DNA from 3 places in the Saccharopolyspora erythraea genome. Region 3 is predicted to be linked to each of the others. Evidence: riboswitches for the same ligand, from Rfam matches in the RefSeq annotation. Region 3 holds a riboswitch; each other region holds the start of a gene.
What was found. Region 3 has a riboswitch for cobalamin ahead of HUO13_RS29950 (HoxN/HupN/NixA family nickel/cobalt transporter). Riboswitches for the same ligand answer to the same signal wherever they lie in the genome.
Positions count from the first base shown of each region.

Region 1: another riboswitch for cobalamin. It lies ahead of HUO13_RS23310 (Rossmann-like domain-containing protein); the one in region 3 lies ahead of HUO13_RS29950 (HoxN/HupN/NixA family nickel/cobalt transporter).
Region 2: another riboswitch for cobalamin. It lies ahead of HUO13_RS06380 (ribonucleoside-diphosphate reductase subunit alpha); the one in region 3 lies ahead of HUO13_RS29950 (HoxN/HupN/NixA family nickel/cobalt transporter).

Region 1 covers NZ_CP054839.1:5,176,433-5,186,332, forward strand. The annotation lists gene hrpB (ATP-dependent helicase HrpB) at 1-1,584, opposite strand, end outside; gene HUO13_RS23280 (CAP domain-containing protein) at 1,771-2,244, opposite strand; gene HUO13_RS23285 (class I SAM-dependent methyltransferase) at 2,713-3,510, opposite strand; gene HUO13_RS23290 (acyl-CoA dehydrogenase family protein) at 3,590-4,738, opposite strand; gene HUO13_RS23295 (TIGR03084 family metal-binding protein) at 4,800-5,651, opposite strand; gene HUO13_RS23300 (hypothetical protein) at 5,780-5,992, opposite strand; gene HUO13_RS23305 (putative quinol monooxygenase) at 6,391-6,723, shown strand; cobalamin riboswitch at 7,050-7,220, shown strand; gene HUO13_RS23310 (Rossmann-like domain-containing protein) at 7,437-8,306, shown strand; gene HUO13_RS23315 (PLP-dependent cysteine synthase family protein) at 8,300-9,412, shown strand; gene HUO13_RS23320 (MFS transporter) at 9,409-9,900, shown strand, end outside.
Region 2 covers NZ_CP054839.1:1,370,397-1,380,296, reverse strand. The annotation lists gene HUO13_RS06385 (glycoside hydrolase family 3 protein) at 1-1,771, opposite strand, end outside; cobalamin riboswitch at 1,902-2,105, shown strand; gene HUO13_RS06380 (ribonucleoside-diphosphate reductase subunit alpha) at 2,232-4,655, shown strand; gene HUO13_RS06375 (ribonucleotide-diphosphate reductase subunit beta) at 4,729-5,808, shown strand; gene HUO13_RS06370 (zinc-ribbon domain-containing protein) at 6,087-6,419, shown strand; gene ilvD (dihydroxy-acid dehydratase) at 6,607-8,313, opposite strand; rRNA gene rrf (5S ribosomal RNA) at 8,543-8,659, opposite strand; rRNA gene HUO13_RS06355 (23S ribosomal RNA) at 8,781-9,900, opposite strand, start outside.
Region 3 covers NZ_CP054839.1:6,700,387-6,710,286, forward strand. The annotation lists gene cobN (cobaltochelatase subunit CobN) at 1-2,655, shown strand, start outside; gene HUO13_RS29940 (cell division protein SepF) at 2,835-3,071, opposite strand; gene cobA (uroporphyrinogen-III C-methyltransferase) at 3,173-4,396, opposite strand; gene HUO13_RS29950 (HoxN/HupN/NixA family nickel/cobalt transporter) at 4,498-5,667, opposite strand; cobalamin riboswitch at 5,723-5,912, opposite strand; gene HUO13_RS29955 (DUF1876 domain-containing protein) at 6,099-6,368, shown strand; gene HUO13_RS29960 (cobalamin biosynthesis protein) at 6,507-7,796, opposite strand; gene cbiE (precorrin-6y C5,15-methyltransferase (decarboxylating) subunit CbiE) at 7,793-9,007, opposite strand; gene cobM (precorrin-4 C(11)-methyltransferase) at 9,071-9,900, opposite strand, start outside.

The DNA of each region.
Region 1 (9,900 bases), 1.5 Mb from region 3:
GTACACCGCGGACTCCGGTGACCGCCGCCGCGCGAGTCGTTCCGGCTGAGCCAGGGCCACCACAAGAGCCGCGTCACCTCGGCCAGGGGCCCCGCCGCGGTCCGCCTGCGGCGCGTCACCAAGGCCGGCGGCTGCGCCGCGGTCCTGTACCGCCGCTTTGAGCCTGCCCACCTCGCGACGCCACCGCTCGGTGCCCGGGGCGCCCCGGCGCAGGCGGGACAGCGCCGAGGTCACGTCCGCCTCGGCGGTCAGCGCGTCGTTGTCCAGCAGCGCGACGACCTCGGCGGCGGTCTCCGCGCCCGCCGCCTCCCTGCCGTCGAGCAACGCCCGCGCGAGCCTGGGGTGCAGGCCCAGTTCGGCCATCCGCCGCCCGCGCTCGGTCACCGCGCCGGAGGCGTCCAGCGCGCCGAGGCCGCGCAGGACCTCGCGACCGGCCGCCAGCGCACCGCCCGGCGGCTCGTCCCACCAGCTCAGCGACGACCCGTCAGGCGTTCCCCAGCAGGCCAGTTCCAGCGCGAGCCGGGTCAGCTCGGCGGTGCGGATCTCCGGCTCGGGGTAGGCGGGCAGCGTGCTGTGCTCGTGCTCCGGCCAGCACCGGTACACCGCGCCGGGCCCCTGCCTGCCAGCGCGGCCCGCGCGCTGGTCGGCGACCGCGGCCGACACCCGCACCGTGGCCAGCCCGGCGAGCCCGCGACGGGTGTCCACACGCGACACCCGGGACAGCCCGGAGTCGACGACGGCGCGGACGCCGGGGACCGTCAGGCTCGACTCGGCGACCGCGGTGGCCAGCACGACGCGGCGGCGCGGTCCCTCGCGCAACGCCATGTCCTGCTGCGCGTGCGGGAGCCTGCCGTGCAGCGCCAGCACGTCCACATCGGACTCCCCGGACAGATGGCCCGCGACGCGGCGGATCTCGCCTGCGCCGGGCAGGAACGCCAGCACGTCGCCGTCCTGTTCGGCCAGCGCGGTTCGCACGGCCCGCGCTACGCACGCGTCGATCCGCTCTCCCCGGCTGGGCGGCAGGTAGCGGGTCGACACCGGGTAGGTCCGGGCATGCGCCTCGAGCACCGGGGCGCCACCGAGCAGCTCCGCCGCGCGTCCCGCGGCCACGGTGGCCGAGGTCGCCAGGACCCGCAGGTCCGGACGCAGCCCCTCCCGCGCGTCCAGCAGCAACGCAAGCAGCAGGTCGGCGTCGAGGTGGCGCTCGTGGCACTCGTCGAGCATCACCACGTCGACCCCGGCCAGCTCGGGATCGGACTGCAGGCGGCGCACCAGCAGACCCGAGGTCACCACCTCGACGACCGTCCCGGGGCCACGCCGCCGCTCACCGCGCACCGAGTGGCCCACGCGGCCCCCGACCTCCTCGCCGAGCAGGCTCGCCATCCGCCGCGCCGCCGCGCGGGTGGCCAGCCTGCGCGGCTCGGCCACCACGACGCGCAGGCCGCGTTCGGCCAGCGCCAGCGGCACCAGGGTGGTCTTGCCGGTGCCCGGCGGCGCCACCAGCACCGCCGTGCCGCGCTCCATCAGGGCACCGGTGACCTCGTCGAGGACGGCGCGCACCGGGAGATCGGGAAACTCGAACATAGCGCTGCCATCCTGCCACCCGCCTGGCCCGCGCCCGGCCGGGCGCGGTGCGCGTGAAGCGGCGCCGCACCTGTCAGCCGGGTGCGGCGCCGTTCGGGAAGGGGTTTCGGGGAGCGCGGTCAGCGACCGAGGTCCGGCGGATCATCCGACGAGGTCGCGCGGGTCGGCCACCGAGGCAGGGCGGGGTCAGCGACCGAAGTCCTGCGTCCAGTACCAGCCGTTGGGCTCGACGCCGACACCGATCGTCTTGAGGGAGCAGTTCAGGATGTTCGCCTTGTGCCCGGGGGACTTCATCCAGGCGTCCATCACCTGCTCGGCGGTCTGCTGGCCCATGGCGATGTTCTCCGCGGCAGGCGACGGGTAGCCGGCCCTGGTGATGCGCTGGGAGAACGTCGAGCCGTCCTGCGAGGTGTGGTCGAAGTAGGAGCGGTTGGCCATGTCGGTGCTGTGGGCCTGGGCGGCGTCGGCCAGCCGGGAGTCGGCCTTGACCGCCGCGCAGCCGGCACCGGCGCGGGCCTGGTTGACGAGCTCGACGACGCGCCCCTCGGCGGAGGGGTCGGCCGAGGCCGCCGGGGAGAGCGCCAGGGCGCCGCCGGAGGAGAGCAGGGCGGCCGCAGCGCTGATCGTGATTACGGAGCGTTGAAACTTGGAGCGAGTCACGGCGAGCAAGCTACCCATTCGTGTCGTGATCGAACCGTTATAGATGCGCTAAGTCACAACCACGTTCACCATGAGTGATGGAACCGCGACCGCCTGCCGTTCGGCTTCCACGTTCGAGTGAGGGATGCATCGCAAGGAGGACGGGTTTCCGGCAGCCGGCGACGAGAAAGTCGAGGGGCAGACGTTGTGGATGAGGCCCAAGCGGCCCGTGCGGTAGCGGCGCCGGTGAGGGATCGCGCCTCGCTCAGCAGGGGCGCAACCACGCGGCCCCCGCACCCGCAGCGCGCCGGGACACGCACGTCCGCGCCGGCCGAACGGTCCCAGCCAGCCGGTGATCTCCGGCCTCGCCGGTCAGCTACAGACCGGCGAGGCCCGGTCACGTAGCGGTAGCGACAAGGTCGAGCCCCCCGCGGCGAGCCATCGCAGCGCCGCACCGGCTCTACTCAGCAGCGACGCCACTGGCCTTCTTCAGCGGCGCAGGACCGCCGTCCACACCCGGACGCCGAACAGGGCGTCGATCTCCTCACCGTCCAGGCACGACCGGAGACCGTCGGTGATCTCGCGACGCAGGTCGTGCGCGGTGACGGCTCCTGACCGGACGGCCGCGGCGGCGTTGCTCTGGCTGAGCAGGTAGTCGGCCAGCTCCGACCGGCTCATGCGGACCCGGAACCGGTCCTCGGCATCCAGGGCGTCACTGAAACCCGCGTCCGCCGCTGCGGCGGTGTCGAGGTGATGACGTGGTGGCGCCGGATGGCGGGCGAGGTAGGAGTCCCGGAACCACCGGGTGAACGCGGGCCGCCCGGCCAGGCGACCGGTGAAGAAGTCGCTGTAGACGGCCAGTGCCGCACCGTCGTCGAGGACGCGGGCGAGTTCGGGCAGCACGCGGGCCTGGTCGAACCAGTGGAACGCCGCGCCCGCGGTCACCAGGTCCGCGCACGCGTCGCGGAGCGGAATCCGCTCGGCACCCGACACGACGTACTGCACGCCGGGATATCGTTGCGCCGCGCGCAACATCGCCGGTGCGACGTCCAGCGCCACGACCCGGTCGGCCACGTCCCGCAGCGCACGCGTCGAAAGCCCGGTACCGCAGCCCAGGTCGACGGCGGTGCCTGCGCGCTCGATCCTCAACTGGCGCATGGCCAGCCGCAATGCCGTGCGGTGGTAGTACGGACGACCGCGCGCGTAACGGCGTGCAGCTGCATCGCTGTCGAAGGGATTGGCCACCAGCTGATCCAGCGAACCGCCGATCTGTCGTTCTTCGCGCATGGACCTGCCTCCCCCCGCGTGGCGCCTGCTCGCAACCTACCCCGCCTCACGGTGCCGAGCGCCCCGCCAGAACGGATCTTCAGGCCACGAAACCCTTGCGCTTGGCGGCGAGTTCGGCCAGCACCTCCGACGTCCCGCCGCCGATGCCGAGGATGCGCATGTCCCGGTACTGGCGCTCGACCTCGGACTCCCGCATGTATCCGGCGCCGCCGTGCAGTTGCACGGCCTGGTCGACGACCCACGTGCCCGCCTCGACCGCGGTGTTCTTGGCGAAGCAGACCTCGGCCACCACGTCGTCGCCCGCGAGGTGCCGGCGCGCCACGTCGTGCACGTAGCTGCGCGCGACGTCCACCTTCCGCGCCATCTCCACCAGCGTGTGGCGGACCAGTTGCCGGGAGATCAGCGGCCTGCCGAAGGTCTCGCGCATCCGGCACCACGACACCGTCAGGTCGAGCGCGCGCTGGGCGCCCGCGTAGGCCTGGACGGCGAGCATGATGCGCTCGGTCAGGAAGTGCTGCGCGATCTGGACGAAGCCGGAGTCCTGCGCGCCGACCAGGTTCGCCGCGGGCACCCGGCAGTCCACGAAGGACAGTTCCGCGGTGTCCGAGCACTGCCAGCCCATCTTGTCGAGCCGGCGCGAGACCTCGAAGCCCGGCGTACCCCGCTCGACCACCAGCAGCGAGATGCCGTGCGCGCCGGGACCGCCGGTGCGGACCGCGGTGGTGACGAAGTCCGCGCGGCAACCGGAGGTGATGAACGTCTTCGCACCGTTGACGACGAAGTGGTCCCCGTCGCGCTCGGCGGTGGTGCGCAGCCCCGCCACGTCGGAGCCGCCGCCGGGTTCGGTCACCGCCAGCGCGCCGATGGCCTCGCCCGCCAGCGTCGGCCGGACCCAGCGGCCAACCTGCGCCGCATCGCCCGCCGCGACGATGTGCGGCAGCGCGATCCCGCAGGTCAGCAACGACGCGAAGAGCCCGCCCGAACCGCCCGCGTAGTGCATCTCCTCGCCGAGCACGATGGTGTCGACGATGTCACCGCCGCCACCGCCGGCCTCTTCCGGGAACGCCACGCCGAGCAGGCCGATCTCACCCGCCTTGCGGTGCAGCCACCGGGGCAGCTCCCCGTCGCGCTCCCAGCCGTCCTGGTGCGGCAGGACCTCGGCCTCCACGAAGCGGCGCACGGTCCGTCGCAGCTCCTCCCGCTCGGGAGCGCGGAACGGGTCGGTCACAACAGCACCTCCGGGAATCCGGGTCCGCGCGGGGCTTTTCCGCGTGCGGCGAGGACGAGCGTCATGCGCCGGGCCGGCCCCCGGCGTCCGGTGAACCCGCGGCCTCACGGCCCCGTCCCGGCGGACCGGCGAAGGCCTGCGCGATGCCCAGCCACTGGCGGGCCTGCTCCCCCGTGGCCGTCAGCGCGGTGTCGGAGGGATGCCTGCGCTGGGTCACGACCAGGCAGAAGTCCAGTGCCGGGCCGCGCACCACCTGCGCCGCGTCCTCGGGTCCCCAGCCCCACCGCTCGCCGCCCGGCCCAATCAGCTCCACCCGGAACTCCTCGGCGGGCGGCCGGATTCCGTTCACCGCGTAGGCGAAGTCACGAGTTCGCACGCCGAGCATCGCGATGTGGCGCAACCTGTCGGTGGGTTCGCGCCGCGCTCCCAGCGCGTCGGCGACGTCCTGGCCGTGGGCCCAGGTCTCCATCAGCCGTGCGGTCACCATCGACGGGACTCCCATCGGCGGGCCGAACCACGGCAGGCGCGTGCCGCCGGGGCAGGCCGCCAGCAGCACCGCCAGTTCCGCTTGCCCGGAACGCCAGCGCGCGAGCAGCGCGGCGGGGTCCTCCCGCGCGCCGCGCGCCGCCGCGTCGTCCACCTCGCGCGCGAGCTCGGCCGCGTTCTCCAGCGCGGCCTGGAAAGCCTCCGGATCGCGCACGGCCAGCACGGCCTGCTCGTCGGTCCACGCCAGGTGCGCGACCTGGTGCGCGATCGTCCATCCCGGTGCGGGTGTCGCCCGACGCCACTCGGCGGGATCGAGCCCCGCCACCAGGGCGTCGAAGTCGGCGGTCTCGGCGCGCAGGTCGGCGAGCAGCCGCTCGGTCAGGTCGGACCCGGACGAAACGCGTTCCCGCCGCTCACCGCTGTGCATGCGCTCATCGTGGCACCGGCGCCGAACCAAAAGCAAGCAGTCATGATTGCTTTTTTAATGGACGCAGAAGAGGCCGCCGGCCGAACCGGCCGGCGGCCTCCCATGGTGACCGGTGCCGAGCGCGGGGCTCAGTGGTGCCAGGAAGCCTTGATCACGGGGTGGCCGTCGAAGTGGCCGCCCCAGCACATCAGGCGGCCACCCTCGAACTTGATCGGAGCGCCACCGCTGAGGACGCAGTCCCACCCCCTCACCGCGAATCCGGCGTGGGCGGGCCCGGCGGCGACCGCCAGGCCAGCCGCGGCGATGGCCCCGGCGACGATGATCCTCTTCACAGTGCGCATGTGTGCTCGCCCTTCCCGTTTGAACATCACGGAACTGCTGTGCCACGAGCAGGGTTGATGATGTTGCACCCGCTCGCATGCCGGGGCGCTCTGCTGTGTGTCATCCCTGCAGGGTGAGCCCTGTTTTCGTCACCCTCAGCGCACACACGAGCAGCCGAGGATCACGAACGAGGTTGCGGGGCAACGCATGAGGTGCGGTCCCATCGCGGCACGACACCGGAAAGTGGCCGCCGGCAGTCCGGCCTCAGCACGATCGTGGAAGCGGCACCGGACCTCGACGACATGGCGGCACCGGGCACCGGAAGCCGTTCGGGCACCGGCCGCGGCGGTTTCCTAGGATTCCGGCGGAGGACGTTGGCCGAACCGCCTCCACCACGAGCGACGAAGGAGCGAGATCGATGATCTTCATCACCGCGAGGTTCCGGGTGCTGTCCGAGCACGCCGACCGCTGGCCCGAGATCGCGGGCGACTTCACCCGCGCGACCCGCGCCGAGGCCGGCTGCCTGTGGTTCGACTGGTCCCGCAGCATCGAGAACCCCGACGAGTACGTGCTCGTCGAGGCGTTCCGCGACGACGAGGCGGGGGCCGAGCACGTGCAGTCCGACCACTTCAAGCAGGCGCAGCAGACCCTGCCGCAGTACCTGGCCGAGACGCCGCGGGTGATCAACACGACGATCCCGCAGCAGGACTGGTCGGTGCTCGGCGAGATGACCGTGCCCGAGCGGGGCTGACCCGTCCCTCGCGCGCTCCGCCCGTGGTGCCCGCCCGGGCCCCACGGCGGTCGCCGCGCCCATCCGCAGGAGGCCCCGGCGGGCCACCACCACCCCGGGCCGATCGGACCACGGCCGCCCGAGTGATCGATCCCACCAAACCACTGTGGACAGCACCACTGTGGACTTCTCGCGCCGCCCACTCTCATAGTGCTACTCCGCGAACTTCTAGCCCGTTCGGACTAACGTCAGTCCGCCGGAAGGCCCATCAAGTGCGCGTTCGGACAAGGGCGTGATCTGCGACCGCTGCCCTTGACAGCCCGGGCGGCCTGCTGCAAACGTCTTCGCGAGTTTCTCACCGCGACGGCGGACAGGAAGCCGGTGCGACTCCGGCACGGTCCCGCCACTGTGAATGGGGAGCCACCGCCACCGCGCCACTGCCGTGCAACCGGTGGGAAGGCTGGCGGAAGGCGACGATCCATGAGTCAGGAGACTGGCGCCGTCGTGCCGATTCGTACGGGGTCGCGGAGCCCCGGAGGAGGTACCGAGGTGCTGCTGCACTGCACGCACGTCACCGGCCGACACCGCCGCCGTGGCGTCTCCACCGCTCGAGGCACGACGCGTCCACGTGCGTCGTCCGGAGGAACCACGCCTTCCAGGGCGTGATCCCCTCCTTCGTCCGCCCGTCGGCGGATTTCCACCCGACTCCGGATCTCTCACACGTGGAGACACCCGTGCCTGCTGGCATCGCATCCCCTGCTCGCGCGCCCGAACACGCCGCGCTGACCGCGCTGATCGACCGGGCCCGCGCCGACGACGAACGGCGCGCGGCCGACCTGCGAACCGAGCAGGCCCGGATCTCGGTCGCTTTCCTGACCGTCCAAAGTGCACAACACGCCGGAAGGCGCTCGGGCTACGCCAACTTCGTGCTGAGCGTGCGGGTAGGCAACGCGGTCGGTTCCTGCGCCGTCGAAGCCGGCGAGGCGGATTCGCTCGACGTGGGCGATCTCGCCGGCCGCACCGTCACCGAGCTGCTCGGGCACCGCCAGGCGCCGGTCCGGGTCGCCGTGCTCGACGCCTACCTGGCCTGGCTGCAACCGCACTCCCAGCACCCGAGGTCCAGCCTCGTGCACGTCCCTGCCGGTACCTCGCTGGAGAAGTCGGTGGCCAGGGCCCGCGCGGTGGCCGACCTGGTGCCCGTGCGGCCGGGCGGCGCGGTCGCGGTGATCGGGGTGGTGAACTCGCTGCTCGCCGCGCTCGGCGAACGCGGCGCGCACCGCGTCCCGTGTGACCTGCGCGGCGGGACGACCGAGTGGGGCGAGCCGGTCACGACCGACCACCGCGAGGCGATCTCCCGCGCCGACGCGGTGCTCGCCTCGGGGATGGTCCTGGGCAACGGGACCTTCGACGAGATCTCCGCGCTGTGCCGGGAACGCGGGCTTGCGCTGGTCGTGTTCGCCCAGACCGGGAGCGCGGTGTTGCGGGAGCTGGTCGGCACCCACGTGCACGCGCTGTCGGCCGAGCCCTACCCGTTCTTCTGGCTCACCGGCGACGGCACCGACATCCACACCTACGTGGCCCAGGGCGGTGATGCGACGTGCTGACCGCTCGAGCCGACGTGCGCGGCGGGGCCAGGTGCGCCTCGGTCCTGGACCTCATCGGCGACACCCCGGTCCTGCGGGTCGACACGCCGCTGCCTCACCCCCACCCCGGTTTCTGGGCGAAGCTGGAGGGTTTCGCGCCGGGCGGGATGAAGGCCAGGGCCGCGCTGTCGCTGCTGCGGGGCGCCCGGCGCCGGGGCGAGCTGCGCCCGGGTGGCGCGGTGGTCGAGTCGACCAGCGGCACGCTGGGCATCGGGCTCGCCTGCGTCGGCACCGCGCTGGGACATCCGGTCGTGATCGTCGCCGACCGCGAGCTCGACGGGATGACCGCGGCACTCCTGCGCGCCCACGGCGCCCGGGTCGAGATCGTGACCGAACCGCATCCGGTCGGCGGATGGCAGCGCGCCCGCCGCGAACGCGTGGCGCGACTGCTCGCCGAACTCCCCGGCGCCTACTGGCCCGACCAGTACAACAACCCCGACAACCCGGCCGGGTACCGCGGTCTGGGCGAGGAACTGGTGCAGCAGTTCGACCAGCTGGACGCGGTGGTGTGCAGCGTCGGCACCGGCGGGCACAGCGCGGGGATAGCGCCGGTCGTGCGCGCGCGGTGGCCGCACGTGCGCATCGTCGGGGTGGACTCGGTCGGCTCCACGGTGTTCGGCCAGGACGCCGCGCGGCGGCTGATGCGCGGGCTGGGCAGCAGCATCCACCCGGGCAACGTCGACTACGACATCTTCGACGAAGTGCACTGGATCGGACCGGCCGAAGCCGCCGACTCCTGCCGCAGGCTCGCCGCCGGGGCGTTCGTCACCGGCGGCTGGAGCACCGGAGCGGTGGCGATGGCCGCCGCGTGGTGCGCCCGGGAGCTGGGCTCGGACCGGGTCTGCGGGGTCTTCCCCGACGGGCCGCACCGCTACTGGCAGTCGATCTACGCCGACGACTACCTCGCCGAGCACCACCTGGGCGCCCCGGTCACCGAACCGCTCGACGACGCCGGACCGCACTCGGCCCTCGGCTGGGTGCGCACCGGCAAGGTCGTCGACCCCTGTTCCCTGCGCTCCGCCGAGGGGCTGCCCTGCACCGTGTGCGGAGAGGAGGACGCGCTGTGAACACCAGCGAGTTCCGGCGGCTCTCGCCCGCCTCCAAGCTGCTGGTGGTCAACCAGTTCGGCATCAACGTGGGCTTCTACATGCTCATGCCGTTCCTGGCCGCCTACATGAGCCACAACCTCGGCTACGGCGCCGCGGTGGTCGGCCTGGTGCTGGGCGTGCGCAACCTGAGCCAGCAGGGGATGTTCCTGCTCGGTGGCACCGCCGCCGACCGGCTCGGCTGCCGGCCGATGATCATCACCGGCTGCGCGCTGCGGGTGCTGGCCTTCGGGCTGTTCAGCGTGCTGACCTCGCTGCCCGGGCTGTTCGCGGCGGCCATGCTCACCGGGCTGGCGGGCGCGCTGTTCAACCCCGCCGTGCGCACCTACCTGATGCACGAGGCGGGAGAACGGCGCGCCGAGACCTTCGCCGTGTTCAACGTGTTCGCCCACGCGGGCACGCTCGTCGGTCCGCTGCTGGGCGCCGCGCTGCTGCGGGTCGACTTCCGG
Region 2 (9,900 bases), 2.9 Mb from region 3:
GGCTGTGCCGGTCACGCCCTTCGGTCTCGATCTCGGCATCGGTCCCGACCACGACAATCGCGACGTCCGCCTCGCGCGCGGCCCGCACCGCCGCGTCGAACTCCGCCGTGGCGTCGGGCGCGAGCCCGCCGTGCCCGATCCCGAGCGCGATGACGGTGTCACCCTCCGGAGCGAAATCCACTGCCACCGCAACGGTTCCGTCCTCGCTCAGGTCGGACTCGACCAGGACGACGTCGACGCGCTGCTCCGGGGGTTCGATCATCTCCGCGAGCGGGTCGTCGGTGTCGATCTCGCGTGCCACTTCACCGTCGAAGACGACGCGCCCGGCGATCTCGACCTCGAACTTTCCGCTGCCGTGCACACCGAAGACGTGCTCCCCGGGTTCGACTCGCAAGTCCCCGCGCAACCTCAAAACCGCCGTACCGCTCGGCATTTCGGATTTCCCCAGCCACAGCAACGTTTCCGTGCCACGCAGCTCGGAACCCAGCACTGCGCCGTCGGCTCCGACGAACTCCAGTCGCAGGCCGTTTCCCTCACCATCGGGGTCGCGCACGCGGTCATGCGGGACCGGGTCGAGGAGCCTGCGATGCCGGACTCCTCTGCGGAAAACCACCTCCGCGTCGGGCAACGCCGCGCGGACGCCGTCGAGCGGGGTGACCACGTGCGGCGGGCTGACGTGCGAAGAGCCACCGCCCTGAACCGCGGGCAGCACGGCGTTCTCCCCGATCACAGCGACCTTCCCGATCGGCGTGGGCAGCGGGAGCACGGGCTGGTCGTCGACGTTGGCGTTGCGCAGCAACACGAATCCCCGCGTCGCCAGCCGGCGGATCACCGGACGCGCGTCGTCGGGAGGACCCGATGCGTCCACTTCGGATTCGCCGTCCAATGCACCGGTCCGGGCCGCCAACCGCAGCAGCCGCAACACCTTGTCGTCCAGCAACTCCTCCGCGACCCGCCCCTCGCGAACCGCAGTCGCGAGTGCCCCGCCGCTCCACGGCCCGCCTGGCCCCGGCATGACGAGATCGAGCCCGCCGAGCGCGCACCGTTCGCAGTCGCGGGCGGCGAACCAATCCGAGACGTTGACGCCGTCCCACCCCCACTCGCCCTTGAGAATCCCGTTCACCAGCTCGGAGTTCTCGGTCATCGAGTACCCGTTGACCGAGTTGTAGGCGGTCATGACGGCCCACGGCCGCGCCTGCTCGACGATGCGCCGGAACGGCTCCAGGTAGACCTGCCGCAGCACCCGCGGCTCGACGACCGCGTCGTAGGTCATCCGCCCGGTCTCGCTGTCGTTGGCTACGAAGTGCTTGGGCGTCGCGGCGACACCGCGCGACTGAATGCCCGCGACCACCTGCGCACCGATCTCGCCCACCAGCAGGGGGTCCTCGGAGAAGTTCTCGAAATGCCTGCCACCGAAGGGACTCCGGTGCAGGTTCACCGTCGGCGCGAGGACCACGTGCACGCCCCTGCGCCGGGCCTCGTCGCCGAACAGCTCCCCGACCTGCCGCGCCGCGTCGACGTCCCAGGTGGCCGCCACCGCCGACGCCACCGGCAGCAGCAGCGAGGTGTCCCGCTCGTCCCACTTCGTCCCGCGCACGCCGTTCGGGCCGTCGGAGAGCACCATCCGGCGCAGCCCGATCTCGGGCATCGCGTGCAGGGTCCAGAACCCCGACCCGGTGAGCAGCCGAGCCTTCTGCTCGACGGTGAGCCCGGCGAGCAGGGAACGCAGCCTCGGCTCGTCCGGCTCCGGTCGATCAACGGCACCGCTCATGGCGAGGTCCTTTCCGTTGGGCCGCCGGCTGCGTGCGACCCAGGAGTGACCGCGACGCGACCCGCTGTCCATTCCACATCAAAGACACGCCGATATCTAGCCCGCCGCAAAGTGGACGAACCCAAGATGTAGTGTGTCCCGCGCCGATGGATCACCACGGAAGGTGAGGCAACAGGGAACCCGGTGCGAATCCGGGACTGCCCCGCAGCGGTGAACGGGAACGACCGTCGTGACCGGCTCCGGCCGGTACGGCACTGGGCGCGCACGCGCCCGGGAAGCCACGACCAGTAGGCCGCCCGTGAGTCCGAAGACCTGCCATCGGTGCGCGCACGAGGTGTGCGCGCTGTCCGGGGCCTCGAGGGCGGGTCGCGTGGACGACCGGCGACGCGTGCCGTCGCCGCGATCCCGCACGCCTCCGTGTTCCCGGGCCGGCCCTACGAGCACGTGAGGAGAAAGCGTCGTGACCGAAACGCTCACCGCACCCGCACCGAGCAGCGCACCCGACTGGGATCGGGTTTCGGCTGTGGTCCGGCAGGCGTGTGAGGGTCTGGGGGGAGTGTCGGCCGACGCCGTGCTCGACGAGGTCCGCCGCAACAGCTTCGACGGCATCAGCGCCGACGAGCTCGCGATCGCCCAGATCATGGCCGCCCGCACCATGGTGGAGGCCGAACCCAATTACTCCCAGGTCACCGCCCGGCTGCTGCTGGACCGGCTGCGCCGCGAGGCCCTGACCTACCTGGCCGGGTGGCCCGACGACGCCGACCAGGAGCAGATGCGCGAGCGCTACGCGCCCTACTTCCGCGACTACGTCGCGCGCGGCGTCGAGCTGGGCCAGCTCGACCCCGAGCTGGCGTCCTTCGACCTGGACCGGCTGGGGGCCGCGCTGCTGCCTGAGCGCGACATGTCCTTCGGCTTCCTCGGCCTGCAGACCCTCTACGACCGGTACTTCCTGCACCACGACGGGACCCGCTACGAGCTGCCGCAGGCGTTCTTCATGCGGGTGGCGATGGGTCTGGCGCTGCGGGAGGACGACCGCGAGGCGCGGGCGGTGGAGTTCTACCGGCTGCTGTCGTCGTTCGACTTCATGTGCTCGACTCCGACGCTGTTCAACTCCGGCACCACCCGGCCGCAGCTGTCGTCGTGCTTCCTGACCACCGTGGACGACGACCTGCACGGCATCTTCCACTCCATCAGCAACAACGCGATGCTGTCGAAGTACGCGGGCGGGCTGGGCAACGACTGGACCCCGGTGCGCGGCATCGGCGCGCACATCAGGGGCACCAACGGCCAGTCCCAGGGCGTCGTGCCGTTCCTCAAGATCGCCAATGACACCGCGGTGGCGGTGAACCAGGGCGGCAAGCGCAAGGGCGCGGTCTGCGCATACCTGGAGACCTGGCACATCGATGTCGAGGAGTTCCTCGACCTGCGCAAGAACACCGGCGACGACCGGCGTCGCACGCACGACATGAACACCGCGAACTGGGTGCCGGACGAGTTCATGCGCCGCGTCGAGGCCGATGAGACGTGGACGCTGTTCTCCCCGGACGAGACGCCTGACCTGCACGATCTCTACGGCACGGCGTTCGCCGAGCGCTACCGCGACTACGAGCAGGCCGCCGAGCGGGGCGAGATCAAGGTCTATCGGCAGGTCCGTGCGGTGGAGTTGTGGCGGCGGATGCTGACGATGCTGTTCGAGACCGGGCACCCGTGGATCACGTTCAAGGACCCGTGCAACCTGCGCTCGCCGCAGCAGCACGCGGGTGTTGTCCACTCGTCGAACCTGTGCACCGAGATCACGTTGAACACCAGCCGTGACGAGGTCGCGGTGTGCAACCTCGGGTCGATCAACCTCGCGCGTCACGTCACCGCCGACGGCATCGACCACGAGCGGCTCGAGCGCACGACCCGGACCGCGGTGCGGATGCTGGACAACGTGATCGACATCAACTTCTACACGATCCCCGAGGCGCGGCACTCGAACCTGCGGCACCGGCCGATCGGTCTGGGGTTGATGGGCTTTTCGGATGCGTTGTTCGTGCAGCGGATTCCGGTGTCGTCGCAGGCGGCGGTGGAGTTCGCCGACCGCAGCATGGAGGAGATCTCCTACCACGCGATCTCGGCCTCGGCCGAGTTGGCGGCCGAGCGCGGCAGGTACGAGTCGTTCGAGGGTTCGCTGTGGAGCCAGGGCGTGCTGCCGATCGACTCGCTGGCGCTGCTGGAGCAGGCCCGCGACGGCCAGGTCGAGCTGGATCGGACGACGACCCGGGACTGGAGCGCGTTGCGGGAGCGGGTGCGTGCGGTGGGCATGCGCAACTCCAACGTGATGGCGATCGCGCCGACCGCGACCATCGCCAACATCTGCGGCGTGGGGCAGTCCATCGAGCCGATCTACCGCAACCTGTACGTGAAGTCGAACATGTCCGGCGACTTCACCGTGGTCAACCCGCACCTGGTCGCCGACCTCAAGGCGGCGGGGCTGTGGGACGAGGACATGATCGCCGACCTGAAGTTCCACGACGGCTCGCTCGGCCCGATCAGCCGCATCCCCGGCGAGCTGAAGGAGCTCTACGCCACGGCGTTCGAGGTCGAGCCGCGCTGGCTGGTGGAGGCCGCCGCGCGCAGGCAGAAGTGGATCGACCAGGCGCAGTCGCTGAACCTGTATGTCGCCGCGCCCAGCGGCCGCAAGCTCGACGAGCTGTACCGGCTGGCGTGGCGCCAGGGGCTCAAGACCACCTACTACCTGCGGTCGACCAGCGCGACGCACGTGGAGAAGAGCACCCTGCGCGGCACCGACGGCAAGCTCAACGCCGTGCCCACCACCCCGGTCGCCCCGGCGGCGCAGGCCTGCTCGGTTGAGGACCCCGACTGCGAAGCCTGCCAGTGACCGATCCCGGTCGTGCCGGAACACGCGTCCGGCACGACCGGTCACCCGAACCGTTGAAAGGGGGAGTTTCCTGATGACTGCCGATTCCGTGACCGGGCCGAGTGCCACCGGGCTGGGTGAGATCGACCGCGACGCCGGCCGCGTGGACGTCGCCGAGAAGGCGATGATCAACTCGCGTGCCGACGTCAACCAGCTGCTGCCGCTGAAGTACGGCTGGGCGTGGGACAAGTACCTCGCGGGCTGCAACAACCACTGGATGCCCACCGAGGTGTCGATGCAGGCCGACATCGCGCTGTGGAAGTCCCGCGACGGCCTCACCGACGACGAGCGCATGATGCTCAAGCGCAACCTCGGCTTCTTCGCCACCGCCGAGTCGCTGGTGGCCAACAACATCGTGCTCGCGGTGTACCGGCACATCACCAACCCCGAGTGCCGCCAGTACCTGCTGCGCCAGGCGTTCGAGGAGGCCGTGCACACCCACACCTTCCAGTACATCTGCGAAAGCCTCGGCCTGGACGAGGGCGAGCTGTTCAACATGTACCGGGAGATCCCGTCGATCTCCGACAAGGACGCCTGGGCCCTGCGCTACACCCAGAACCTGGAAAACCCCGACTTCGAGACCGGCACCCCCGAAGCCGACCAGGCGTTCCTGCGCGACCTGGTCGCCTTCTACGTGATCTTCGAAGGCATGTGGTTCTACACCGGGTTCGCCCAGATCCTGTCGCTGGGCAGGCGCAACAAGATGGTCGGCATCGCCGAGCAGTACCAGTACATCCTGCGCGACGAGTCGATCCACCTGAACTTCGGCATCGACTGCATCAACCAGATCAAGATCGAGAACCCGCACCTGTGGACCGCGGAGTTCCAGCAGGAGATCCGCACGATGCTCACCGAGGCATGCGAGCTCGAGGTGGCCTACGGCCGCGACACGATGCCGCGCGGCATCCTCGGCCTCAACGCCGACCTGTGCGAGGAGTACATGCGGTTCATCACCAACCGCCGCTGCGCCCAGCTCGGCCTGGACCCGGTGTTCCCCGACATCGCCAACCCCTTCCCGTGGATGTCGGAGGCCATGGACCTGAAGAAGGAGAAGAACTTCTTCGAGACCAGGGTCATCGAGTACCAGTCCGGCGGCGCCCTCGACTGGGACTGACACCCCCACCCAGACTCCGCGGCCGGGCGCCACGGCTCCCACCAGCGCCCGGCCGCGGAACCCCGGCCCGCCTCGGATCGCGCCGCCGCAGTCGGCCTCGGGCAACATCGCCGCGGCCGGCCTTCGGGGCGAACCGCGTTTCCGAGGTGGGCCCGGGGCCACATTTTCCGATCCGTGCCGCTCGCGGATTCTCTCGCGTACGGTTTTGCGCAGGTCTTGTCCTTGCTCCACCAGGGGGAACCGTGATCATCTTCGGCACGCGGCGGACCGTGCATCGAGTGGCGAACCTGCTCCTGCACTGCCGCAACTGCAACCAGGTGTGCGCGACCACGCTGAACAAGGGCGTCACCAAGTTCACCCTGTTCTTCATCCCGCTCTTCCCCGTCCACATCAAGCACGCGCTGACCTGCACGTGGTGCGGTGCCACCACGCAGGTGCCGTGGGCCGAGGCCGACGAGCTGGTCAAGCAAGCCCAGCCGCAGCAGGCAGGCCCGGCTTCCCACGCCCCCGGCTACCCGCAGGCCGGTGGACACGCGTCCGCGCCCGGGTTCCCTTCGGCTCCAGGAGCCCCGCAGCAGCCCCCGATGGCCCCGCCGCCGCACCAGCAGTAGGCCGCGACCGGCCTACTGTCTCCGCGCCGCCCTCGCCTGCGTCGACGTAGGCGACGCGCGAGCGCACCGCACTGACAGATCGGCGGCCGAACCCTTCCGAGTTCGACCGCCGATCCGCGGTCGTCTGGACGGACGCGGCAGCGTCCCTCAGTAGCAGACCGCGCCTCTCAGTAGCAGACCGCGCCTCTCAGTAGCAGACCGCGCCCTCCGCCGCCGAGCGGACCAGCCGTGCGTACTTCCCGAGCACGCCCTGCCGGAACTTCGGCTCCCGTGGCACCCAGCCTTCCTTCCGACGCGCGATCTCGGCTTCGTCCACCAGCAGGTCGAGCGTCCGGCCCGCGAGGTCCAGCCGGATGGGGTCCCCGTCGCGCACGAACGCGATCGGCCCGCCGTCGGTCGCCTCCGGAGCGACGTGCCCGATGCACAGCCCAGTGGTACCGCCGGAGAAGCGGCCATCCGTCAGCAGCAGGACGTCCTTGCCCAGGCCCGCGCCCTTGATGGCGCCGGTGACCGCGAGCATCTCCCGCATGCCCGGACCACCGCGCGGCCCTTCGTACCGGATCACCACCACGTCACCGGGCTTCAACGAGCCGTCTTCGACGGCGTCCATCGCACCCTGCTCACCGTCGAAGACCCGCGCCGTACCCTCGAAGGTCGCCGAGTCGAAGCCGGCGCTCTTGACCACGGCACCTTCCGGCGCGAGCGATCCGCGCAGGATCGTCAGTCCGCCGGTCGGGTGCAGCGGGCTCGACAGCTTGTGCAGGACCTCGCCATCGAGTTCCGGCGGATCCAGCTCGGCGAGGTTCTCGGCCACGGTCTTCCCGGTGACCGTCATGCAGTCGCCGTGCAGCAACCCGGCGTCGAGCAGGGCCTTCATCACGACCGGCACGCCACCGATCCGGTCCACCGCGGTCATCACGTGCCGACCGAAGGGCTTCACGTCGGCCAGGTGCGGGACTCGGTCACCGATGCGGTTGAAGTCGTCGAGGGTCAGGGCGACCTCGGCTTCCCGCGCGATCGCCAAGAGGTGCAGCACGGCATTGGTGGAGCCTCCGAACGCCATGACAACGGCGATGGCGTTCTCGAACGCCTCCTTGGTCAGGATCTGCCTCGCGGTCAGTCCGCGCTCGATCATCCCGACCACCGCGCGTCCCGCTTCTCTGGCTCCCGCGTCGCGCCGCCGGTCGACTGAAGGCGGGCTCGCCGAGCCTGGAAGCGACATGCCCATCGCTTCAGCGGCGCAGGCCATGGTGTTCGCGGTGTACATGCCACCGCAGGCGCCTTCTCCCGGGCAGATGGCGCGTTCGATGCGGTCTACCTCGGCCTCGCTGATCAGGCCGCGGGCGCAGGCTCCCACCGCCTCGAAGGCGTCGATGATGGTGACCTCGCGGTCGTCGACCCGGCCGGGGAGGATCGACCCGGCGTAGACGAAGACCGCCGCGACGTCCAGGCGCGCAGCAGCCATCAGCATGCCCGGCAGGCTCTTGTCGCAGCCGGCGAGCAGCACGGAGCCGTCGAGCCGCTCCGCCTCCATCACCGTCTCGACGGAGTCGGCGATGACCTCGCGGGAGACGAGTGAGTAGTGCATGCCGACGTGACCCATCGAGATCCCGTCCGAGACCGAGATCGTCCCGAACTCCATCGGGAAGCCGCCGGCCGCGTGCACACCTTCCTTGCTCGCCTGCGCGAGCCGCTGCAACGACAGGTTGCAGGGCGTGATCTCGTTCCACGAGGACGCCACCCCGATCTGGGGCTTCGCGAAGTCGGCGTCCTGCATCCCGACCGCCCGGAGCATCCCCCGCGCCGCAGCACGTTCGAGCCCCTCGGTTACGTCAGTGCTGCGGGGCTTCAGACCACGCCCCGACGGTTCTGTGCCATCAGTCCTGGTGCTCACGCCCGCCACTGTAAACCCGGACGACTCGTCGGCTCTCGCCCACAACCACCCCAGCACCCCACAAGCCCAACAAGAAGGGGCGGCCCCGACCCGGGGCAGCCCCACACACCACAACACACAGGATCCGCCCCGTCAGACAGCTCCCCCGCCACCACACACCCCAACAAGCCCCAAAAACACGAAAATGGTGGGGTCACCCGAATACTCGGGTGACCCCACCTATGTTGATTGTCGGCGGTGTCCTACTCTCCCACACCCTGTCGAGTGCAGTACCATCGGCGCTGGCAGGCTTAGCTTCCGGGTTCGGAAAGGGACCGGGCGTTTCCCCACCGCTATCGCCACCGACAAACCCCACCCCACCACACACCCACGTGCAGGCAGGAAACCTCAAGGGTCCATCACAGACCATTCAATTATGTGTCTGATTGTTGTTTCAGACACCGTATAGTGGATGCGCAGCAACCTTTGTGAACAAGTCCTCGGCCTATTAGTACCCGTCCACTCCATCCATTACTGGACTTCCATGTCGAGCCTATCAACCCAATCATCTCTTGGGGGCCTTAACCCACAAAGGGGAGGGAGACCTCATCTAGGAACAGGCTTCCCGCTTAGATGCTTTCAGCGGTTATCCCTTCCGAACATAGCCAACCAGCCATGCCCCTGGCGGGACAACTGGCACACCAGAGGTCCGTCCGTCCCGGTCCTCTCGTACTAGGGACAGCCTTCCGCAAGTCTCCTACGCGCGCGGCGGATAGGGACCGAACTGTCTCACGACGTTCTAAACCCAGCTCGCGTGCCGCTTTAATGGGCGAACAGCCCAACCCTTGGGACCAACTCCAGCCCCAGGATGCGACGAGCCGACATCGAGGTGCCAAACCATGCCGTCGATATGGACTCTTGGGCAAGATCAGCCTGTTATCCCCGGGGTACCTTTTATCCGTTGAGCGACACCGCTTCCACCAGCCAGTGCCGGATCACTAGTCCCTGCTTTCGCACCTGCTCGACCCGTCAGTCTCACAGTCAAGCTCCCTTATACACTTACACTCAACACCTGATTGCCAACCAGGCTGAGGGAACCTTTGGGCGCCTCCGTTACCCTTTAGGAGGCAACCGCCCCAGTTAAACTACCCACCAGGCACTGTCCCTGAACCCGATCAGGGCCCGAGGTTAAGATGCCCAGAACGACCAGAGTGGTATTTCAACAACGACTCCACACCCACTAGCGTGAGCGCTTCCCAGTCTCCCACCTATCCTACACAAGCCGAACCAAACACCAATACCAAGCTATAGTAAAGGTCCCGGGGTCTTTCCGTCCTGCCGCGCGAAACGAGCATCTTTACTCGTACTGCAATTTCACCGGGCCTGTGGTCGAGACAGCGGAGAAGTCGTTACGCCATTCGTGCAGGTCGGAACTTACCCGACAAGGAATTTCGCTACCTTAGGATGGTTATAGTTACCACCGCCGTTTACTGGCGCTTAAATTCTCCGCTTCACCCCCAAAGGGGCTAACGGGTCCTCTTAACGTTCCAGCACCGGGCAGGCGTCAGTCCGTATACATCGTCTTACGACTTCGCACGGACCTGTGTT
Region 3 (9,900 bases):
GCGAAGTTGCGCCATGTCCCGCAGCACGAGAAGCGCCTAGCGCTGATGCTGTCGGCCTACCCGACCAAGCACTCCCGCATCGGCAACGCCGTCGGCCTCGACACCCCGGCCAGCGCGGTCAAGCTGCTGCGCCGACTGCGCGAGCACGGCTACGACGTCGGCCCCGAGGACGGGCCCGACGCGCTGCCGGGCGTGGCGGCGCAGGACGGCGACGCGCTGATCCACGCGCTGATCGCCGCGGGCGGTCAGGACCAGGACTGGCTGAGCGAGGAGCAGCTCTCCGGAAACCCGGTCCGCATCCCCGCCAAGCGCTACGAGTCCTGGTACGCGACGCTGCCCGAGGAGCTGCGCGGCGAGATCGAGGAGCACTGGGGCCCGCCGCCCGGTGAGCTGTTCGTCGACCGCTCGCAGGACCCCGACGGCGAGATCGTGCTCGCCGCGCTGCGCGCGGGCAACGTCGCGCTCATGGTCCAGCCGCCGCGCGGCTTCGGCGAGAACCCGATCGCGATCTACCACGACCCCGACCTGCCGCCGAGCCACCACTACCTGGCCGCCTACCGCTGGCTCATCGACGAGTTCGGCGCGCACGCCATGGTGCACCTCGGCAAGCACGGCAACCTGGAGTGGCTGCCGGGCAAGACGGCGGGGATGTCGGCCGCGTGCTCGCCCGACGCCGCGCTCGGCGACCTGCCGCTGATCTACCCGTTCCTGGTCAACGACCCCGGCGAGGGCACCCAGGCCAAGCGCAGGGTGCACGCCACCCTGGTCGACCACCTGGTGCCGCCGATGGCGCGGGCCGAGAGCTACGGCGACATCGCGCGGCTGGAGCAGCTTCTCGACGAGCACGCCAACATCTCGGCGATGGACCCGGCCAAGCTGCCCGCCATCCGCAGCCAGATCTGGACGCTGATGCAGGCCGCCAAGCTCGACCACGACCTCGGACTGGACGAGCGGCCGCACGACGCGGAGTTCGACGACATGCTGCTGCACGTCGACGGCTGGCTCTGCGAGGTCAAGGACGCCCAGATCCGCGACGGCCTGCACGTGCTCGGCGAGGCACCGACCGGTGAGGCCCGGGTCAACCTGGTGCTGGCGATGCTGCGCGCCCGCCAGATGTGGGGCGGGCGCAGCGCCGCGCTGCCCGGCCTTCGCGAGGCGCTGGGCCTGGCCGAGGACGGCAGCGTCGCGCGGGAGCGGGTCGACGAGGTCGAGACCCGCGCGCACGCCCTGGTCGAGGCGATGGAGGCCCGCGACTGGGAGCCCGGCACGGCGGCCGAGGTGTGCGCCGAGGTCCTCGGGGAGCCTGCCGACGCGGTGGTGCGGGTCCTGGAGTTCGCCGCGACCGAGGTCGTGCCCCGGCTCGACGCCACGACCGACGAGATGTCGGCCACCCTGCACGCCCTGGACGGCGGCTACGTCCCGGCGGGGCCCAGCGGATCGCCGCTGCGCGGCCTGATCAACGTGCTGCCCACTGGCCGCAACTTCTACTCGGTCGACCCGAAGGCGGTGCCGAGCAGGCTGGCTTGGGAAACCGGCTGGGCCATCGCCGACTCGCTGCTCGAGCGCTACCGCGCCGACACCGGCGACTGGCCGCGTTCGGTCGGCCTGTCGGTGTGGGGCACCAGCGCGATGCGCACCTCCGGTGACGACATCGCCGAGGTGCTGGCGCTGCTGGGCGTCCGGCCGACCTGGGACGAGGCCTCGCGCCGGGTCAACGGGCTCGAGGTGATCCCGCTCGACGAGCTGGGCCGCCCGCGCGTCGACGTCACGGTGCGCATCAGCGGCTTCTTCCGCGACGCGTTCCCGCACGTGGTGGCGCTGCTCGACGACGCGGTGCGGATGGTCGCCGACCTCGACGAGCCCGACGAGCAGAACTTCGTGCGCGCCCACGTCCGGGCCGACACCGCCGAGCACGGCGACCAGCGCCGCGCGACCATGCGGATCTTCGGCTCCAAGCCGGGTGCCTACGGCGCGGGGCTGCTGCCGCTGATCGACAGCCGCAACTGGCGCGACGACCGCGACCTGGCCGAGGTCTACGCGGTGTGGGGCGGCTTCGCCTACGGCCGCGGCCTCGACGGCGAGCCGGCGCGGTCGGACATGGAGAGCGCCTACAAGCGGATCTCGGTGGCGGCCAAGAACACCGACACCCGCGAGCACGACATCGCCGACTCCGACGACTACTTCCAGTACCACGGCGGCATGATCGCCACCGTGCGGGCGCTGACCGGCAAGGCCCCGGCGGCCTACATCGGAGACAGCACCCGGCCCGACTCGATCCGCACCCGGTCGCTGACCGAGGAGACCTCCCGGGTGTTCCGCGCCCGCGTGGTCAACCCCCGGTGGCTGGCGGCGATGCGCCGCCACGGCTACAAGGGCGCGTTCGAGCTGGCGGCGACGGTGGACTACCTGTTCGGCTACGACGCCACCACCGGCGTCGTCGGCGACTGGATGTACGAGAAGCTGGCCGAGACCTACGTGCTGGACCCGGAGAACCGCAAGTTCCTCACCGAGTCCAACCCGTGGGCACTGCACGGCATCACCGAGCGCCTGCTGGAAGCGGCGAACCGCAAGATGTGGGAGGAACCGAACCCGGAGACCCTGCAGGCGCTGCAGGAGGTCTACCTCGAGGCCGAAGGCGACCTCGAGGACCGCTAGGGCAGTTTCACAAGCGGTGTGAGCGTCGGCTCGCACCGCCGCGGGTTCTCAGAAGCCTTCTGGCGAGGACAGCGCCGACGTGGTGAATCGGGCATTCATGATGTCGGCGATCCCGGAGCCGGCAGGCTTCTGAGGTTCCGCCACCCTCACCACTACGCGAACCACTTCTGGAAGATTTCTCAGCGGTCGGCTGCTGCGGCCTCCACTCCTGGAGGCCGCAGCAGGAACACTTTTGGTGCGATCCGGTCCATGTCGCCGCCCTTTCCGACCACGAGCCCGGCGGCGAAGTCGACGAGCTGGATCGCCTCGGCGTTGGACATGGCGGTCAAGTCCATCACGACCGCGTTGCCCTGGCGGAAGTAGTCCCCGACGTAGTAGACGTCCTGGTAGCTCTGCGGATGCAGCGTCTTGACCACGGCTCAAGTCTTACCGCGGAAATCCGGAAGTCAAGCGCTGACCAGCGGGATCACTCGCGAGGAACCCCCGCCCCGGCAGGGTTGGGGGCTCGCGGTCGGTCTCAGCGACGCGACTCGGGTGCCAGGTCGGCGACCGGGCCGATGACGATCACCGCCGGTGGGTTCACGCCCTCGCCGTGGATCGCCTCGGCCACCTCGTCGAGGGTGCTGCGCAGGGCGCGCTGGCCGCGGGTGGTGGCCTCCTGCACCACCGCCACCGGCGACTTGGGGTCGCGCCCGTGCTCGATCAGCACCTCCGCGAACTCCCCGATGCGCTTGACCGCCATCATCAGCACCAGGGTGCCGCGCAGCTTCGCCAGCGCGGGCCAGTCCACCAGCGACTGCTCGTCGTGCGGGCCGACGTGCCCGGACACGACCACGACCTCGTGCGCCACGCCGCGGTGGGTCACCGGCACTTCCGCCGCCGACGGTGCCGCGAACGCGCTGGTGATGCCCGGGACGGCCGTGACGGCCACCCCCGCTTCCACGCACGCCAGCAGCTCCTCGAAACCGCGCCCGAAGACGTAGGGGTCGCCGCCCTTGAGCCGCACCACGAACCTGCCCGCCCTGGCGTGCTCGATCAGCAGCGAGTTGATGACGTCCTGGTTCGCCGCCCGGCCGTAGGGGATCTTGGACGCGTCGACGACCTCGACGTGCGGGCCCAGCTCCTCCAGCAGCTCCCGCGGCGCCAGCCGGTCGGTGATCACCACGTCGGCGCGGCCCAGCAGCTGCCTGCCGCGCACCGTGATCAGGTCCGGGTCGCCGGGGCCGCCGCCGACCAGCGCGACGCCCGGCGCGGGCGCCTCGGCGCGCTCGTCGACCACCCCGGTGCGCAGCGCCTCGGCGAGGGCGTCGCGCACCGACGCCGAGCGGCGGTGGTCGCCGCCCGCCAGCACTCCGAGCAGCAGACCGCCGTGCTCGGCCACCGCCGGGGTCACGGCCGTGCCCTGCGAGGCGTCGTCGGCGCGCACGCAGAACACCCGCCGACGCAGGGCCTCGTCGGCGACCGCGGCGTTGACCTCGCCGCCGGTCGCGCAGGCCAGCGCGTACCAGGCGCCGTCGAGGTCGCCCTCGGCGTAGGGGCGGCGGTGCCAGCGCAGCTCGCCCGCGTCGGCCATCGCCTCCACCGCCGGGGTCGCCTCCGGCGCGATGACATCGACCAGAGCACCCGCGTTGATCAGCCTGGGTACCCGGCGCTGGGCGACGGTCCCGGCCCCGACCACGACCACCCGCTTGCCGGTGAGGTCGAGTCCTGCGAAGTAGTGGTGCTCAGTGTGCGTGGTCATGTCCGTTGTCCGTGTCGTGTCTCGCCCGGCGCCACCGCCGGATCAGTGCTGGGAAGGAGCGCGAACACCACCTCGTCGTGGCTCCACGAGCACCGGCCCGGTCACGGCGCGCCGTCCGAGGGCGCCCGCCCGGCGCCGGTCGCGCCCGGCGCGCCGGTCGCCTCAGCCGCCCCGGCGGTCCCGGAGGCCCCGGGCGTGCCGGTCGCGGGGGCCGGTCCGCCGCCGGCGCGGTCGTCCGATCGGGACAGCCGCCACCAGAGCGCGGCGCCGCCCCATACTGCCATGAAAGCCGCCAGCGTCAGATAGCCGAGCAGTTCGAAGTGGTCACCGAGGCCCGCCACCGGCTCCAGCGGCGAGAGCCCCAGCTCCGCCAGCGCCCCGGCCAGCACGACCACCGCGACCAAGGCGGCGAGCACGACCGTCAGCGCCGTGGTCGTCACGTTCACCGAGAGCCTGCGCAGCGGTCTGGCCAGGGACCAGGTGTAGGCGCGCGACATCAGCATGCCGTCCACGCTGTCCACTGTGCACATCCCGGCGGCGAACAGCAGCGGCAGGCTCAGCACCGCGATCCCCGGCAGGTGCTGGTCGGGCGCGACCATGGCCAGCACTGTGACCTCGGTCGCGGTCTGCATGCCGAGACCGAACAGCAGCCCGATGCCGAACAGGTGCCAGGACCGGCCGACCATGGCCCGCATCCGCCCGCGCAGCAGCCGGGCCATCAGCCCGCGCCGCCCGAGCACCAGCTCGATCTCGTCCTCGCCGACGACGCCCCGCCGGGCCCGGCGCAGCAGCCGGAGCGCGTCGCGCAGCACGACGGCGTTGAGGACCGCCAGCGCGCCCAGCACCACGACCACGACCACGTCGACGAACAGCCCGGTCCGCAGACCGGCCTCCTCCGCCCACGCCTGCGCGGCCGGGCCCGCGACGAAGGCGACCGCGAAGGCCAGCAGCAGCACCACGCTGGCGTGCCCGAGGGCGAACCACATGCCGGTCGACACCGGGCGCCGCCCGCGCTGCATGAGCAGCCGCGTCGCGTCGTCGATCACGGCCACGTGGTCGGCGTCGAATCCGTGCCGGAGGCCGAGGAGGTAGGCAGTCGTCCCGGCGGCGGCCAGCCCGCCCGCCGCGCTGAACGACTGCTGGTGCAGCAGGTAGGCGCTCCAGCCCACCAGGTGCAGCGCGCCGACCGCGGCGAGCACCCACGCGGCCTTCCTGCGCTCGACGGCGCCCCACGCGTGGGGCGACTGCACGGATCGCTGCTCGATCGACATCTGCCGGGATCTCCTGGGTTCTCCGCCCTGGGGCTCCTGATCCGCGCGCCGCGGGCGCGACGCGGGGCCGGCAGCGAGTCTCCTGACTCCCGGATCGCAGCGGGTCACCCGAGCCTTCCAGCCCTCACGGGCCGTGGCCGCACGTCGGGTCCGCTCCCCGGTCACAGTGGCGGGACCGTCCCGGATTCGCACCGGGTTCCTGCGCCGCAGGCCGTCGTATCCTGACCGCCAGACCGACCGAGGTCAATCCGCGCGGCGGTTCCGGCGGCGGGCGCCGGACCGCGGCACGCCGTCCGACCGGGCGCTGGGCCGCACGTTGTGATCCGCATCGCCGACCGCCTCCGCGCCACCCATCCTGGTGAGGTCGGCAACCCTTCCGCTGGGTCGTCGACCAGCGCATGCTGGTCGACGTGAGGACCGAGGAGGCGATCATGAACGAGACTCGGACGATCACGTTGAACCTTCAGGTCGTGGAGGCGGGGGCGAAGACGACCGCGGACGTCGGGATGACCACCGGCGACGGGCAGGCGCTGCACGGGCACGGCACCGCACGGCGGCACCCGGACGACCCCGACGTACCGCAGATCGGCGACGAGATCGCAGTCGCCCGCGCCCTGTTCGAGCTGGCGCACAAGCTGCTGGACACCGCGGCGCACGACATCGGCGACCGCCTCCACCGGCGGGTGCACCTGCCTGCCTGACAAAGCCCGGCCACCCGGTCCGCCAGGTGGCCTGCGCTTGCTTGCGGCGGGATGGCCCGCTCGCCAGGCCGCGCCCGCCGCCGGCCGGCTCGCTCGCGGCCCGGGGCCACCGCCCAGAGGCCCGGCCCCGCCCGAGCCTCAGACCGACGGCACTCCCGGCACGCGGACGACGTCGATGTCCGCGGCGTCGACGTCGGCGTCGGCGGAGAGCAGCGCCACCGCCCGGCCCGACCGCGCCAGCGCGACGGCATCCGCCGCGCCGCCGGCGCGGACCTCCGTCCCCTGCCGGAGCAGGTGCCGCAGCTCCTCGCCGCGCCCGTCCGGGTCGACCACGACCGCGGCGCGGCGCAGCTCCGCCTCGGCGCGCGGCGTGCGCAGGTCGGGCGCCGGGCCGAGGTCGACCACCGCGAGCCGGCCCCTCGGGCGGGGCCGGGCCGCCGCGATGGTCGCGCCTGCGCTGCTGATCTTGGCCACGACGAGTTCGGGCGCACCGTGCTCGGCGACCGCGTGCAGCGCCGCCGCCTCCGCCACGCTCGGTGTGCCCAGCTCGGCCTCCACGGCCTCGCTGGGGTTGGGTACCTCGACCTCGGCCAGCGTCGCCGCCGGGTACACCAGCAGCGGCAGCTCGTCCCCGGCCTCCACCGCGTGCCAGAAGCCCAGGTCCTGCACGGCCTCGACGACGCCGTCCTCGTCGGCCTTGCCCTCGACGGTGGCGAACGCGCGCACCGACCGCAGGTCCAGGCCGTGCCCGCGCTCCAGCGTCGCCACCAGCTCGGTCACCTCCGACCGGGCCACCCCGCGCCGCGAGCCGACGCCCACGACGACCGTGCGGGGCACGATCCGGACGGTGCGCTCGGGGTCGTCGCCGTAGGGCCTGCGGTCGTCCATCACGACCGTCCACAGCGGATTCTTCGGCTCGGCGCACACGTTCTCCGGCAGCGCCGGCAACGGGAACCCGTGCGGGTTGAGCAGCTGGACCGGCGCGCCGTCGAGCACGGCGGCACCGCAGGCGGCGATGTCGCCGTCCACCGCGGCGTCGAGCAGGTCGACGACCTCGTCCCACGGCGAGCTGCTGCCACCGCCCGGCGTCGTGGTGATCACCGGGGTGCAGCCGAGCACGTCCGCGACCTGCTGGGCCAGCGCGTTCGCGCCCGCGTCCTGCCCGCCGTCCAGCGCGACGGCGAAGCGCAGCTCCTCGTCCACGCACACCACGCCGGGGTCGACCTGCCGGTCGGTCAGCAGCGGCGCGACCAGCCGCACCGCCTCACCGGCGGACAGGAAGAACACCGCAGCATCCAGCAGCGGCCACATGCGCCGGACGGTCGGCGCGAGCGGCCCGTCGGCCAGCACCGCGTCCGATCCGAGCCGCGACGCGAGCTCGGCGGCGGCCCGGCGAGCCGCCGGGGTGAGTGCGAACAGACCGATCACGACTGCTCACCCGAGGTCTCGCGGTGGCCCGAGATCAGCACCACCGGCTGGGTCGGCTGCAGGCTCGGCGCGCCGTCGGGCAGGTCCACCAGCCTGCTGGCCGAGAGCTGGACGCCTTCGACCTGGTAGCCGGCGTAGCGCAGCGCGTCGCGGGTGCCGGCGACGCGGTCCAGCGCCGTCAGCGCCGCGACCACCCGGGTGGCCCCGGCGTGCGCGCAGGCGGCGACGACGTCCGAACCCCCGCCGCCGATGAAGATCGCGTCCGGTTTCGGCAGCCCCCGCAACGCCTGCGGGGCCGCCGCCTCCACGACCCGCACGTCCACGCCGTGCCCGGCGGCGTTGGTGATCAGCCGCACGACCTGGGCCTCGTCGGACTCCACGGCGATGGTCGCCGCGCCCATCCGGGCGCACTCCACCGCTACCGAGCCGGAACCGGCGCCGACGTCCCAGACCAGAGTGCCGGGGCGCGGCGCGAGCCTGGCCAGCGCGACGGCGCGGACCTCGGAGGCGGTGACCATGCCGTCACGGTGGGAGAACTCGTCCTCCGGTAGCGCCCAGCCCGGCTCCGGCGGCAGTGGATCACCTCCGGCGTGCCAGCTGCGCTGCGGCACGGTGTCGGGATCGGCCAGGCACAGCACGATGTTGGGCTCGCGCCAGCTCCTGGCCGCCGCCTCGGCCGGGTCCACGGTGGTCAGCGACTCGTTCGGGCCGCCGATGTCCTCAGCCACGACCAGCGTGCGCCGCCAGCCGTCCAGGCCCGAGCCGAGCTGCGCCGGTCCCGCGCCGCGCACCGTCAGCACCGCGACGGCGGGACGCGCCCGGCACACGTTGAGGGCTTGGGTGATGTCTCGTCCCTGCGGCGAGACGACGGCAACGTCGTCCCACGACCGGCCGGCCTTCGCCATGAGCTGCTGAACGCTGGAGATCGCGGGCAGCACCCGGCAGCGGATGCCCCGCTCGCGCAGCGTGCGCACGACGCCGAAGAAGCCGGGGTCGCCGGAGGCGAAGACGACGCCGTGCTCATCGGCCGACAGCGCCGTCAGGGCGTTGAGCGCAGGCTGGAACGGTCCGAGCTCCAGCTTGCGGGCGTGGTCGGGCGCGTGCGCGTCCAGGTGCCGCCGCGCGCCCACGACGAGCCTGGCCTCTTCCAGGACATCGGCGCTGCCGTCGGGCAGCGCCGCGCCGTCGACCCCGATCACCGTGACTCCCACGTCACCCACCTCGCCTCGCTAGCCACCGTGCGGACACCAGTCCACCACGAACGCGTTCGGCGGCTACGCCGTGCTCCGCTTCCCGGAGTCCGAACCGGATCGGCCGGAGGCGGTCTTTCCGCCCGCCGGCTTGGTGGTCTTGGCCGACTTCGCCGACTTCGCCGACTTCGCGGCCCGGGTGCCCGAGGTCTTGCTCGCGGCGGTCTTGCCGGACTTGGATCGGACCGACGCGGTGGCCTGCTCGGTCCCGGTGCGCCGCGCCGCCGAAGCGCGCTTCGGCGCGGCGGCGGCATTTCCGGCGGGCTCCGCAGCGGCGACGGGCTCGGCGGCGCCGGTGGGCTCCGCAGCGGTGACGGGTTCAGCAGTGCCGGTGGACTCGGCAGCGCTGGCGGACCAGGGTTGCGACGCGGTGGCGGACTCCTCCTGCCTCGCGGCGGGCTTCGCCTCGCCGGCGGCGCTCTCGCCTGCGGCCGCGTCCGCGCGTGCGGCCACCGGCTCATCAGCGCCCGCCCGCGGCTTCGCCCCCTCACCCGATGCCGCCTCGGACGCTTCGGACGCCGACGGCTGGGCCTGCCTCGGCACCTCCGGCGCCGCGGCCCTCTCGCCGACCGGCTCGTCCTCATCGAGGAACAGATGTGGTTGCGCCGCAACGGATTCCGACTTGTTCGCGGACGAGCGGCCGCTGCCCGGCCGGCCCGCGCCACGCGCGGTCTCCTGCCAGCTGCGCACCGCCCACCAGGCCACGTCCGAGCCCGGCTGTTCCCGCCTGGTGCCGTTGCCCCCGGCGCTGCCGTTGCCGTTCACCGGCGTCTCGGGCACCTCGGCGGCCCGCGCGCCGTGCTCGCCGCGCGTGAACCGCCGGGTCGTCGCGTCCGGACGCCGGTAGGCGTGGA